One region of the Anaerotruncus sp. DFI.9.16 genome, then DNA from elsewhere that is predicted to be linked to it. Evidence: predicted binding sites of a transcription regulator. Region 1 holds the regulator's gene; the other holds the start of a gene.

The links. Region 1 encodes HrcA, which represses chaperone genes, less so after heat shock. Its sites were predicted from a motif close to TGTTAGCACTCNNNNNNNNNGAGTGCTAACA; they were not measured.
Region 2: the regulator HrcA is predicted to act here: its motif matches at 1,447-1,477, upstream of htpG (molecular chaperone HtpG).

Annotation. Positions count from the first base shown of each region.
Region 1 is NZ_JANFZX010000058.1:292-5,600, reverse strand. It holds gene dnaJ (molecular chaperone DnaJ) at 13-1,173, opposite strand; gene dnaK (molecular chaperone DnaK) at 1,279-3,126, opposite strand; gene grpE (nucleotide exchange factor GrpE) at 3,222-3,755, opposite strand; gene hrcA (heat-inducible transcriptional repressor HrcA) at 3,784-4,812, opposite strand; gene NE609_RS14545 (HPr family phosphocarrier protein) at 5,096-5,309, shown strand, end outside.
Region 2 is NZ_JANFZX010000008.1:26,498-30,567, forward strand. It holds gene NE609_RS05530 (V-type ATP synthase subunit B) at 1-193, shown strand, start outside; gene NE609_RS05535 (V-type ATP synthase subunit D) at 200-880, shown strand; gene NE609_RS05540 (hypothetical protein) at 992-1,333, opposite strand; gene htpG (molecular chaperone HtpG) at 1,518-3,422, shown strand; gene NE609_RS05550 (MATE family efflux transporter) at 3,556-4,070, shown strand, end outside.

The DNA of each region.
Region 1 (5,309 bases):
TGTAAACAATTCTTATTTCATCGCGTCCTTGAGCTTGTCGAAAAAGCTCTTGCGCTTTTCATAGTTGCGGTCGCTCGACAGGTCCTCGAACTTTTTAAGCGCGTCCTTCTGCTTGGCGTTCAGGTTGCGCGGGACCTCGATGTTGACCTTGACGTACTGGTCGCCGCGCCCGCGCCCGTTCACGTAGGGGATGCCCTTGTTGCGCAGGCGGAAGACGGTGCCCGACTGGGTGCCCTCGGGGACGTTGTACTTGACCTTGCCGTCGATGGTGGGCACGACAATCTCGTCCCCGAGCACCGCCTGGGTGAAGGTGATCGGGATGTCGCACCACACGTCGAAGCCGTCGCGCTCGAAGAGAGTGTCCGGGCGCAGCGTGACCATGATGTTCACGTCGCCCGACGGCCCGCCGTTGAGCCCCTCGTCACCCTGCCCGCGCAGCACGAAGGTCTGCCCGTCGTCGATGCCGGCGGGGACGGAGACCTCCAGCGTGCGGGTGTGGCGCACGCGGCCCATGCCGCGGCAGTCGCCGCACGGCTCCTTGACAATCTTGCCCTTGCCCGAGCACTTGGTGCAGGTGCGGGTGGTCTGGATGACGCCGATGGGGGTGCGCTGCTGGACCTTCACCTGACCGGTGCCGCCGCACTCGGGGCAGGTCTCGGGGGAGGTGCCCTTTTTGGCGCCGGAGCCGCCGCAGGTCTCGCATTTTTCAAGCCGCTGGACCGTGATCTGCTGCTTGCAGCCCTTGGCCGCCTCCATGAAGGAGAGGCCGACCGTCACGTTGATGTCGTTGCCGCGGATCGGGGCGTTGGGGTTGCGCGGCCGGGAGGAGCCGCCGCCGAATCCGCCGAATCCGCCGCCGAAGAAGCTCTCGAAGATGTCCCCGACGTCGAAGCCGCCGAAGCCCCCTCCGAAGCCGCCCGCCCCGGCGCCCGCGCCGTAGCTCGGGTCGACGCCCGCGTGGCCGAACTGGTCGTACCGCTGGCGCTTGGTGGAGTCGCTGAGCACCTCGTAGGCCTCGTTGACCTCCTTGAATTTGGCCTCGGCGGTCTTGTCCCCCGGGTTCATATCGGGATGGTACTGTTTGGCGAGCTTGCGGTACGCCTTTTTGAGGTCGTCCGCGGAGGCGTCCTTCGAGACGCCCAGTACATCGTAATAATCCCGTTTATCAGCCAATTGCCCTCACCTCTGCTTTCCGCTCCCATGTCACCGGAACGGCTGTTTCACGCGGCAAGGCGAGAGGCCCCGCCCCCCGCCTTGCCGCAGACTTTTTCCATTGTATTATTTTTTGTCGTCCTCGTCAACCTCGCGGTAGTCGGCGTCGACATAGTCCCCGCCGCCGGCGGAGGCGCCGCCGTCATCCTGCTGCGCGCCCGCCTCGGGGCCGGCGCTCTGCTGCGCCTGCTGGTACATCTTGGAGGACATCTCGTAGAAATCCTTCTGCAAATCCTCCTGCTTCTGCTTGATGTCGTCGACGTTCGTGCCCTTGAGCGCCTCTTTAAGGGCGTCGATCTTCTGCTGGACGCGGCTCTTCTCGTCGGCGGACACCTTGTCGCCCAGGTCGGTCAGCGCCTTTTCGGACTGGTAGACCATCTGGTCGGCGGCGTTGCGCACGTCAATCTCCTCGCGGCGCTTCTTGTCCTCCTCGGCGAACTGCTCCGCCTCCTTGACCGCCTTGTCGATGTCGTCCTTGGACATGTTGGTCGACGCGGTGATCGTGACGTTCTGCTCCTTGCCGGTGCCGAGGTCCTTCGCGGTGACGTGGACGATGCCGTTCGCGTCGATGTCGAAGGTGACCTCGATCTGCGGCACGCCGCGCGGCGCGGCCGGGATGCCGTCGAGCCGGAACATGCCCAGCGTCTTGTTGTCGCGGGCCATCTCGCGCTCGCCCTGGAGCACATGGACCTCGACCGAGGTCTGGCCGTCGGCGGCGGTGGAGAAGATCTGGCTCTTCTTGGTCGGGATGGTGGTGTTGCGCTCGATGATCTTGGTGCAGACACCGCCGAGCGTCTCAATGCCGAGGGAGAGCGGGGTGACATCGAGGAGCAGGAGCCCCTTCACGTCGCCGCCGAGCACGCCGCCCTGGATGGCCGCGCCGACCGCGACGCACTCGTCCGGGTTGATGCCCTTGAAGGGATCCTTGCCGCAGAACGCCTTAACCGCGTCCTGCACGGCGGGGATGCGGGTGGAACCGCCGACGAGCAGCACCTTGTCGAGGTCGGAGACCTTGAGGCCTGAGTCGGCCATCGCCTTGCGCACCGGCTCCATCGTCTTTTCGACGAGGTCGGCGGTCATCTCATTGAACTTCGCGCGGGTCAGCGTGACGTCGAGGTGCTTCGGCCCGGTCGCGTCGGCGGTGATGAAGGGCAGGTTGATGTTCGCCTGCGTCATGCCGGAAAGCTCGATCTTCGCCTTCTCGGCGGCCTCTTTCAGGCGCTGCATGGCCATCTTGTCGCCGCGCAGGTCGATGCCGGAGTCCTTCTTGAACTCGTCCGCCAGGTAGTTGATGATCCGCTCGTCGAAGTCGTCGCCGCCCAGGCGGGTGTTGCCGTTGGTGGCGAGGACCTCCTGGACGCCGTCGCCCATCTCGATGATCGAGACGTCGAAGGTACCGCCGCCGAGGTCGTAGACCATGACCTTCTGGTCCTGCTCCTTGTCGATGCCGTAGGCCAGCGCGGCCGCCGTCGGCTCGTTGATGATCCGCTTGACGTCGAGGCCGGCGATGCGTCCGGCGTCCTTGGTGGCCTGGCGCTGCGCGTCGGAGAAGTAGGCGGGCACGGTGATGACCGCCTCGGTGACCTTTTCGCCGAGGTAGGCTTCCGCGTCGTCGCGCAGCTTCTGCAGGACCATCGCGGAAATCTCCTGCGGGGTGTAGTTCTTGCTGTCGATCGTGACCTTGTAGCTGGAACCCATATGCCGCTTGATCGAGGAGATCGTGCGGTCGGGGTTGGTGATCGCCTGGCGCTTGGCCACCTGGCCCACCATGCGCTCGCCCGTCTTAGAGAACGCGACGACCGACGGGGTCGTGCGCGCGCCTTCCGCGTTGGCGATGACGACGGGCTCGCCGCCCTCCATGACCGCCACGCAGCTATTTGTCGTACCTAAGTCGATACCGATGATTTTTCCCATAATAAAAGCCCTCCAGATCTATTAAACTTAATTTTTACGAAAGGGATATCGTTTCGCGGCTCTGCCGCGGAATCGTCTGAACCTGATTTGCGCCGTCAGTTGGCGACCTTGACCATCGCGTGCCGGATGATCCGGTCCCCGAGCTTGTAGCCCTTCTGGAACACCTCGACGATGACGCCCGCCTCGGCGTCCTCATCCTCCACATGCATGACCGCGTTGTGGAAGTCGGGGCTGAAGACGTCGCCCGCCGCGCCGAACTCCTCGACGCCGAGCTTGGCGAAAACGTCCTTAAAGTTTTGCAGGATCATCTCGACGCCCTTTTTGAATTCGGCGTCGGTGCAGGGCGCCGCGAGCGCCCGCTCGATCGTGTCCACGACCGGCAAAAACTGCGCGACCGCGGCGGCGGTGGCCTGCGGGTAGATCGCTTCCTTCTCCCGGACGCTCCGCTTGCGGAAGTTGTCGTATTCCGCCATCGTGCGCAGCAGCTTGTCGTTCAGGGAATCGACCTGCTCCCTGAGGAGTTCGGCCTCGCTCTTTTCGGGGGCGGTCTGTTCAGCCTCCTGCGCGGGGGCCTCCTCCCGCTCCTGCGGCTCCGCCTGCGGAGCCGTGTCCTTCGTCTCTTCTGCCAAATCTGCTCACAACCTATCTCTGTTATTGTTATTCCTGCTCAAACGTCTCCGCAAGGAGCTTTCCCAGCGTTTTGGAGAAATACTCGATGTGCGGGATGATCTTCGCGTAATCCATGCGCACCGGCCCGATCACGCCGATCGCGCCCGAATTCTGCTCGCCGATCTTGTAGCGCGTGACAACCACCGAGGTGTCCGCCAGCTCGCTCTGGGGGTTCTCCTTGCCGATCGTGATAAAGACCGCGTCGCTTTTGGAGGCGAGCACCCCGAGGAGCTGTTCACGGTTGTTCATCGTCAGCAGCAGGTCGCGGGCGATGTCGGAGAACTCCTTGTAGCCCAGCAGGTTGACGCTGCCGGAGGTGTAAAACTGCCCCTCGTTGATCTCGCGGCAGAGCTCGTACACGGTGGCGAGCACCGGGACGAAGAGGGTGGAGTAGTCGCCGAGGGTCACGGCGATCGAGTTGATGTACCACTGGGAGATGTCCGAAACCGATTTGCCGACCAGGCGGCCGTTGCAGAACTGGTTGAGAAATTCGACGATCTCGGTGGTCAGCCCGAAGTCGACGCGGCAGACCTTGTTTTTGATGACGCCGTTGGTCGCGATGACCAGCACGACGACGGTCCGCGCGCCCGCAGGGACGATCTCGACCCGCTTGACCTGCACCGTCTTGGGGGTGATGGTGGTCGAGACGGTCGCGCACTTGGTGTAGTCGGCGAGGGCCTCGGCCGCGTCCTCCAGGAGCCTGTCGGGATCGGGGTCGCGCACGTTGAAGAGCGCGTCGATCTCGCGCTGCTCCTCCTCCGAGAGGGGCTGGCAGTGCATGAGTTGGTCGACGTAGATGCGGTAGCCCAGATGGGAGGGCACCCGCCCCGCCGAGGTGTGGGGCTGTTCGAGCAGCCCCATGTCGAAGAGCGCCGCCATATCGTTGCGGATGGTGGCGGAGGACACCTGGAAGTCAAGCTTCCGGGCGACCGTCTTGGATCCGACGGGCTCCCCCGTCTCGATATAGGTTTCGACGATGGCCGTCAGGACCTTCAGTTTTCGAATGTCGAGCTTCACCGTTCCCACCTCACATTCCCGTTCCCGGCGAAGGGCTCTTTAGCACTCATTATTTACGAGTGCCAACAACTATAATGTACCACACTTTTCTGCAAAGTCAAGGGAATTCACGAAATGTTTACAGAATTTCTAGCACTCTATATAGTTGAATGCTAATTATGTAAATTATGTACAAACTTTAAAAAATTCATTGTACATATTGACATTGCTTCCATTTTGTAGTTTAATAGGGACAGAGAGAGAATCAATCATTTCACAACCGACAACATAAGGAGGTTTTATCATGATCATCAAAGACGTTATGCTTCACTCCGCGGAGGACCTCCGCCAGTTCATGTATCTCGCCATGCAGTCGTCCGAGGACATCGGCGTGCACACCACCGACGGCAAGATCGCGGACGCGAAATCGATTCTCGGACTGATGGCGCTCGACTACAACAAGCCCGTCAAGGTCGTCACCGAGGACAGCCACTTCATCAAGCAGATCGAAAAGTGGG
Region 2 (4,070 bases), on a different contig from region 1:
CATCGACAAGCTCTACGCCAAGTTCGCGGAGGCGTTCGAGCAGGAGTACGTCTCGCAGGGCTACGACGCCAACCGCGACATCGAGGAGACCCTCGACATCGGCTGGAAGCTGCTGCGCATTCTGCCGCGCAGCGAGCTGAAACGTATCGACGACAAGTTCCTCGATCAGTATTACGGCCAGCAGGAGGGGTGATGCACCGTGGCAAAAACACAGGTGAACCCAACCCGCATGGAGCTGACCAGGCTCAAGAAAAAGCTGGTCACCGCCACGCGCGGCCACAAGCTCCTCAAGGATAAGCGCGACGAGCTGATGCGTCAGTTCCTCGAGCTGGTGCGGGAAAACAAGACCCTGCGCGAAACCGTGGAGGCGGGCATCGCCGCCGCCAACAAGAATTTCGTGCTGGCGCGCGCGGGCATGGACGACGAGGTGCTCAACGTGGCGATGATGGCCCCGATGCAGGAGGTTTACCTCGAGGCGTCGGAGCGCAACGTCATGAGCGTCGAGATTCCCGTCTTCGAGTACAAGACCCGCTCGGGCGACGAAAACAACATCTATTCCTACGGCTTCGCCTTCACCTCCTCCGACCTCGACGGCGCGATCAAGTCCCTCTCGGACATCCTGCCCGACCTGCTGCGGCTGGCCGAGGTGGAGAAGTCCTGCCAGCTGATGGCGGCCGAGATCGAGAAGACCCGCCGCCGCGTCAACGCGCTCGAACACGTCGTGATCCCCGAACTGCGGGAGAACATCAAGTACATCACGATGAAGCTCGACGAGAACGAACGCAGCACCCAGATCCGCCTGATGAAGGTCAAGGACATGATGCTCGAGGAAGCGCACCACTACAAGGAGCACACGGGCCAGGCCTATACCCAGTCTTAACGCACAAAAAAAGAACCGCCGTCCGGCGGTTCTTTTTTTATTCTTATTCGGTCAGCCAGACCCCCAGACAGCGGACGGTCAGCGCTGCCGCGGCCAATGCCTGCCGGCGTTTCACACGGCTCCCCCGTCAAACGGGCAGGCGCGGGGAACCGGCGTTTCCGGCGTGTCCCGCACCGGCATCTGCGCGATGGCGACCGGCTCCGCCGTGTCGTAGACGGGCATCAGCTCCGCGTCAAAGCCGTGGGAGGGCAGCTGCTCGGCGGCGGGAGCGCGCAGCTCGAGAACCCGGCCGTCGCCCATCACGCGGATCGGGCGGTCGTCGGGCAGCAGGCGCATCTCGACCGTCTCGGCCGGCGGCTCGGGCGGTCGGGCGGTCAGCGCCGGGGAAGCGGCTAGCAGTGTCAGCGCCGCCGCGATGCAGACGAACTTCAGCAGATGATTGATCCGGCCCATGCCGGTCCCCCCTTTTTGTCCTTCTGTAAGATGAGTGTCGGAAAGAGCGCGTTTTACTGCCGAAAATGTTCACAATTTAGACTTGATTTTTCCTGCGACTTATATTATAGTATAGTTAGCACTCAAACTAATTGAGTGCTAACTTTTCGTTTTTAATGATATTCTGATAGAAAGGTCTGGTTTCATGCGCACCAAGCAGTTCAAGGCCGAGAGCAAACGGCTGCTCGAATTGATGATCAACTCGATCTACACCCACCGGGAGATCTTTTTACGCGAACTGATCTCCAACGCCTCCGACGCGATCGACAAGCTCTACTACCACTCCCTTTCGGAGAATCTCACCGGGCTTTCGAGGGACGACTTCTCGATCGAGTTGGCCCTCGACAAGGACGCCCGCACCCTTACGATCACGGACAACGGCTGCGGCATGACGAAGGACGAGCTCGAAAGCAACCTCGGCACGATTGCCAAGTCGGGCTCCCTCGCCTTCAAGCAGGAGGAGGACGGCGAGCACCGGGAGGACATCGATATCATCGGCCAGTTCGGCGTCGGGTTCTATTCGGCGTTCATGGTCGCCTCCCGCGTCACCGTCTACAGCCGTCCCTATGGCTCGGACGAGGCGTGGAAGTGGGAGAGCCGCGGCGTCGAGGGCTACACGATCGAGCCCTGCGAAATGGACGGCCACGGCACAAAGATCGTGCTGACCCTCAAGGAGAACGAGGGGGAGGAGAACTACGACGAGTTCCTCGACCCGCACCGCGTCTCCGCGCTCGTGAAACGGTACTCCGATTACATCCGCTACCCCATCCGCATGGACATGCCCGCCCGCCGTCTCAAGGAGGGCTGCCCCGAGGACAAGCCCGAATACGAGGACTACACCGAGCACGAGACCCTCAACAGCATGGTGCCCATCTGGAAGAAGAACAAGTCGGAGCTGAAGGATGAGGACTACAACAATTTCTATAAGGAGAAATACTTCGACTTCGAGGACCCGGCGCTCGTCATCCACAGCTCCACCGAGGGCGCAGCGACCTACAACGCCCTGCTCTTCATCCCCGCCCGCGCCCCCTTCAACTACTACTCCCGCGACTACGAGAAAGGGCTCCAGCTCTACGCCTCGGGCGTTCTCATCATGGACAGGTGCGCCGACCTGCTGCCCGACTGCTTCAGCTTTGTGAAGGGCCTTGTCGACTCGCAGGACCTCTCCCTCAACATCTCCCGCGAGATGCTCCAGCACGACCGCCAGCTCAAGGTGATCGCCGGGCGGCTCGAAAAGAAGATCCACTCCGAGCTGCTCTCGATGCTCAAAAACGACCGGGAAAAATACGAGAAATTTTGGAAGAACTTCGGCCTCCAGCTCAAGTTCGGCGTCTACAACGATTACGGCGCCAAGAAGGACCTCTTGCAGGATTTGCTGCTCTTCCACTCGTCGAGCGAAGAAAAGCTCGTCACCCTGTCGGAGTACGTCGGCCGCATGAAGGAGTCGCAGAAATACATCTACTACGCCTGCGGCGAGACGGTGGAAAAGATCGGCCTGCTGCCCCAGACCGAGCTGCTCCGCGATCAGGGCTATGAAATCCTCTACCTCACCGACGACGTCGACGAGTTTGCGCTCCGGATGCTTTTCAAGTACGAGGACAAGGAATTCAAGTCGGTCGCCGACAAGGACCTCGGTTTGGAGACCGAGGAGGAAAAGGAAGAGATCAAAAAGCAGAACGAGGAGAACAAGGACCTGCTCGGCTTTCTGCGGGACGCCCTTGACGGTAAGGTCAAGGAGGTGCGCCTCTCCAGCCGGCTTAAGTCCCACCCCGTCTGCCTCTCGAGCGACGGCATGGTTTCGCTCGAGATGGAGAAGGTGCTCAGCGCGATGCCCGGCGAGCAGAAGCCCAAGGCGGAGCGGGTGCTGGAAGTCAACGCCTCCCACCCCGTCTTCGCGGCAATGCGAAAGCTCTATGGGGATGAGGGCGGCCGCGACCGGCTGAAACAGTACGCCTTCCTGCTCTATTCGCAGGCACTGCTCATCGAAGGGATGTCGATCGACGACCCCGTCGCCTTCTCCAACGCCATCTGCGACCTCATGTCAAAATAACGAACCACGGGCTTACAGCGGACAGCATTTTTGTGCTGTCCGCTTTATTTGTGCGATGTGCTGAAAATCCATTGACTTTTTTCGTGCAGGTACTATAATGACTCCGTTATTATGATGTAAACAGGGGACGCTTATGGATCAAAATGTCAATTCGCGCGGGTACCTCTTCCAGCTTACCTGGCCGATCTTCGTCGAACTGGTCCTCCAGATGCTCGTCAGCAACGTCGACCAGATGATGGTGGCCCGCACCTCCCCCACCGCCGTCGCGGCGATCGGCAACGCCAACGTCATCACCAATCTGCTGCTCATCTCCTTTTCGGTCATCTGCATGGCGGCGACCATCCTGATCACCCAGTACATCGGCGCGGGCAGCACCGAACGGGTCGCCCAGACCTACACCGTTTCGCTCGTGGTCAACGTCACGCTCTCGCTTGTCATCTTCGTCGCCCTCACCTTTTTTTCCACGCAGATCTACGGGCTGATGGGGGTCCCGCCCGAGCTGATGCCCGAGGCGAGCGGTTATCTGCGCATCATCGGCATCGGCATGCCCCTGCAAGCCATCCACCTGACCTTCGTCGCCTTCTTCCGCGCGCACGGCCTCACCAAGCAGACAATGTTCATCTCGATCGTCATCAACCTTTTGAACAT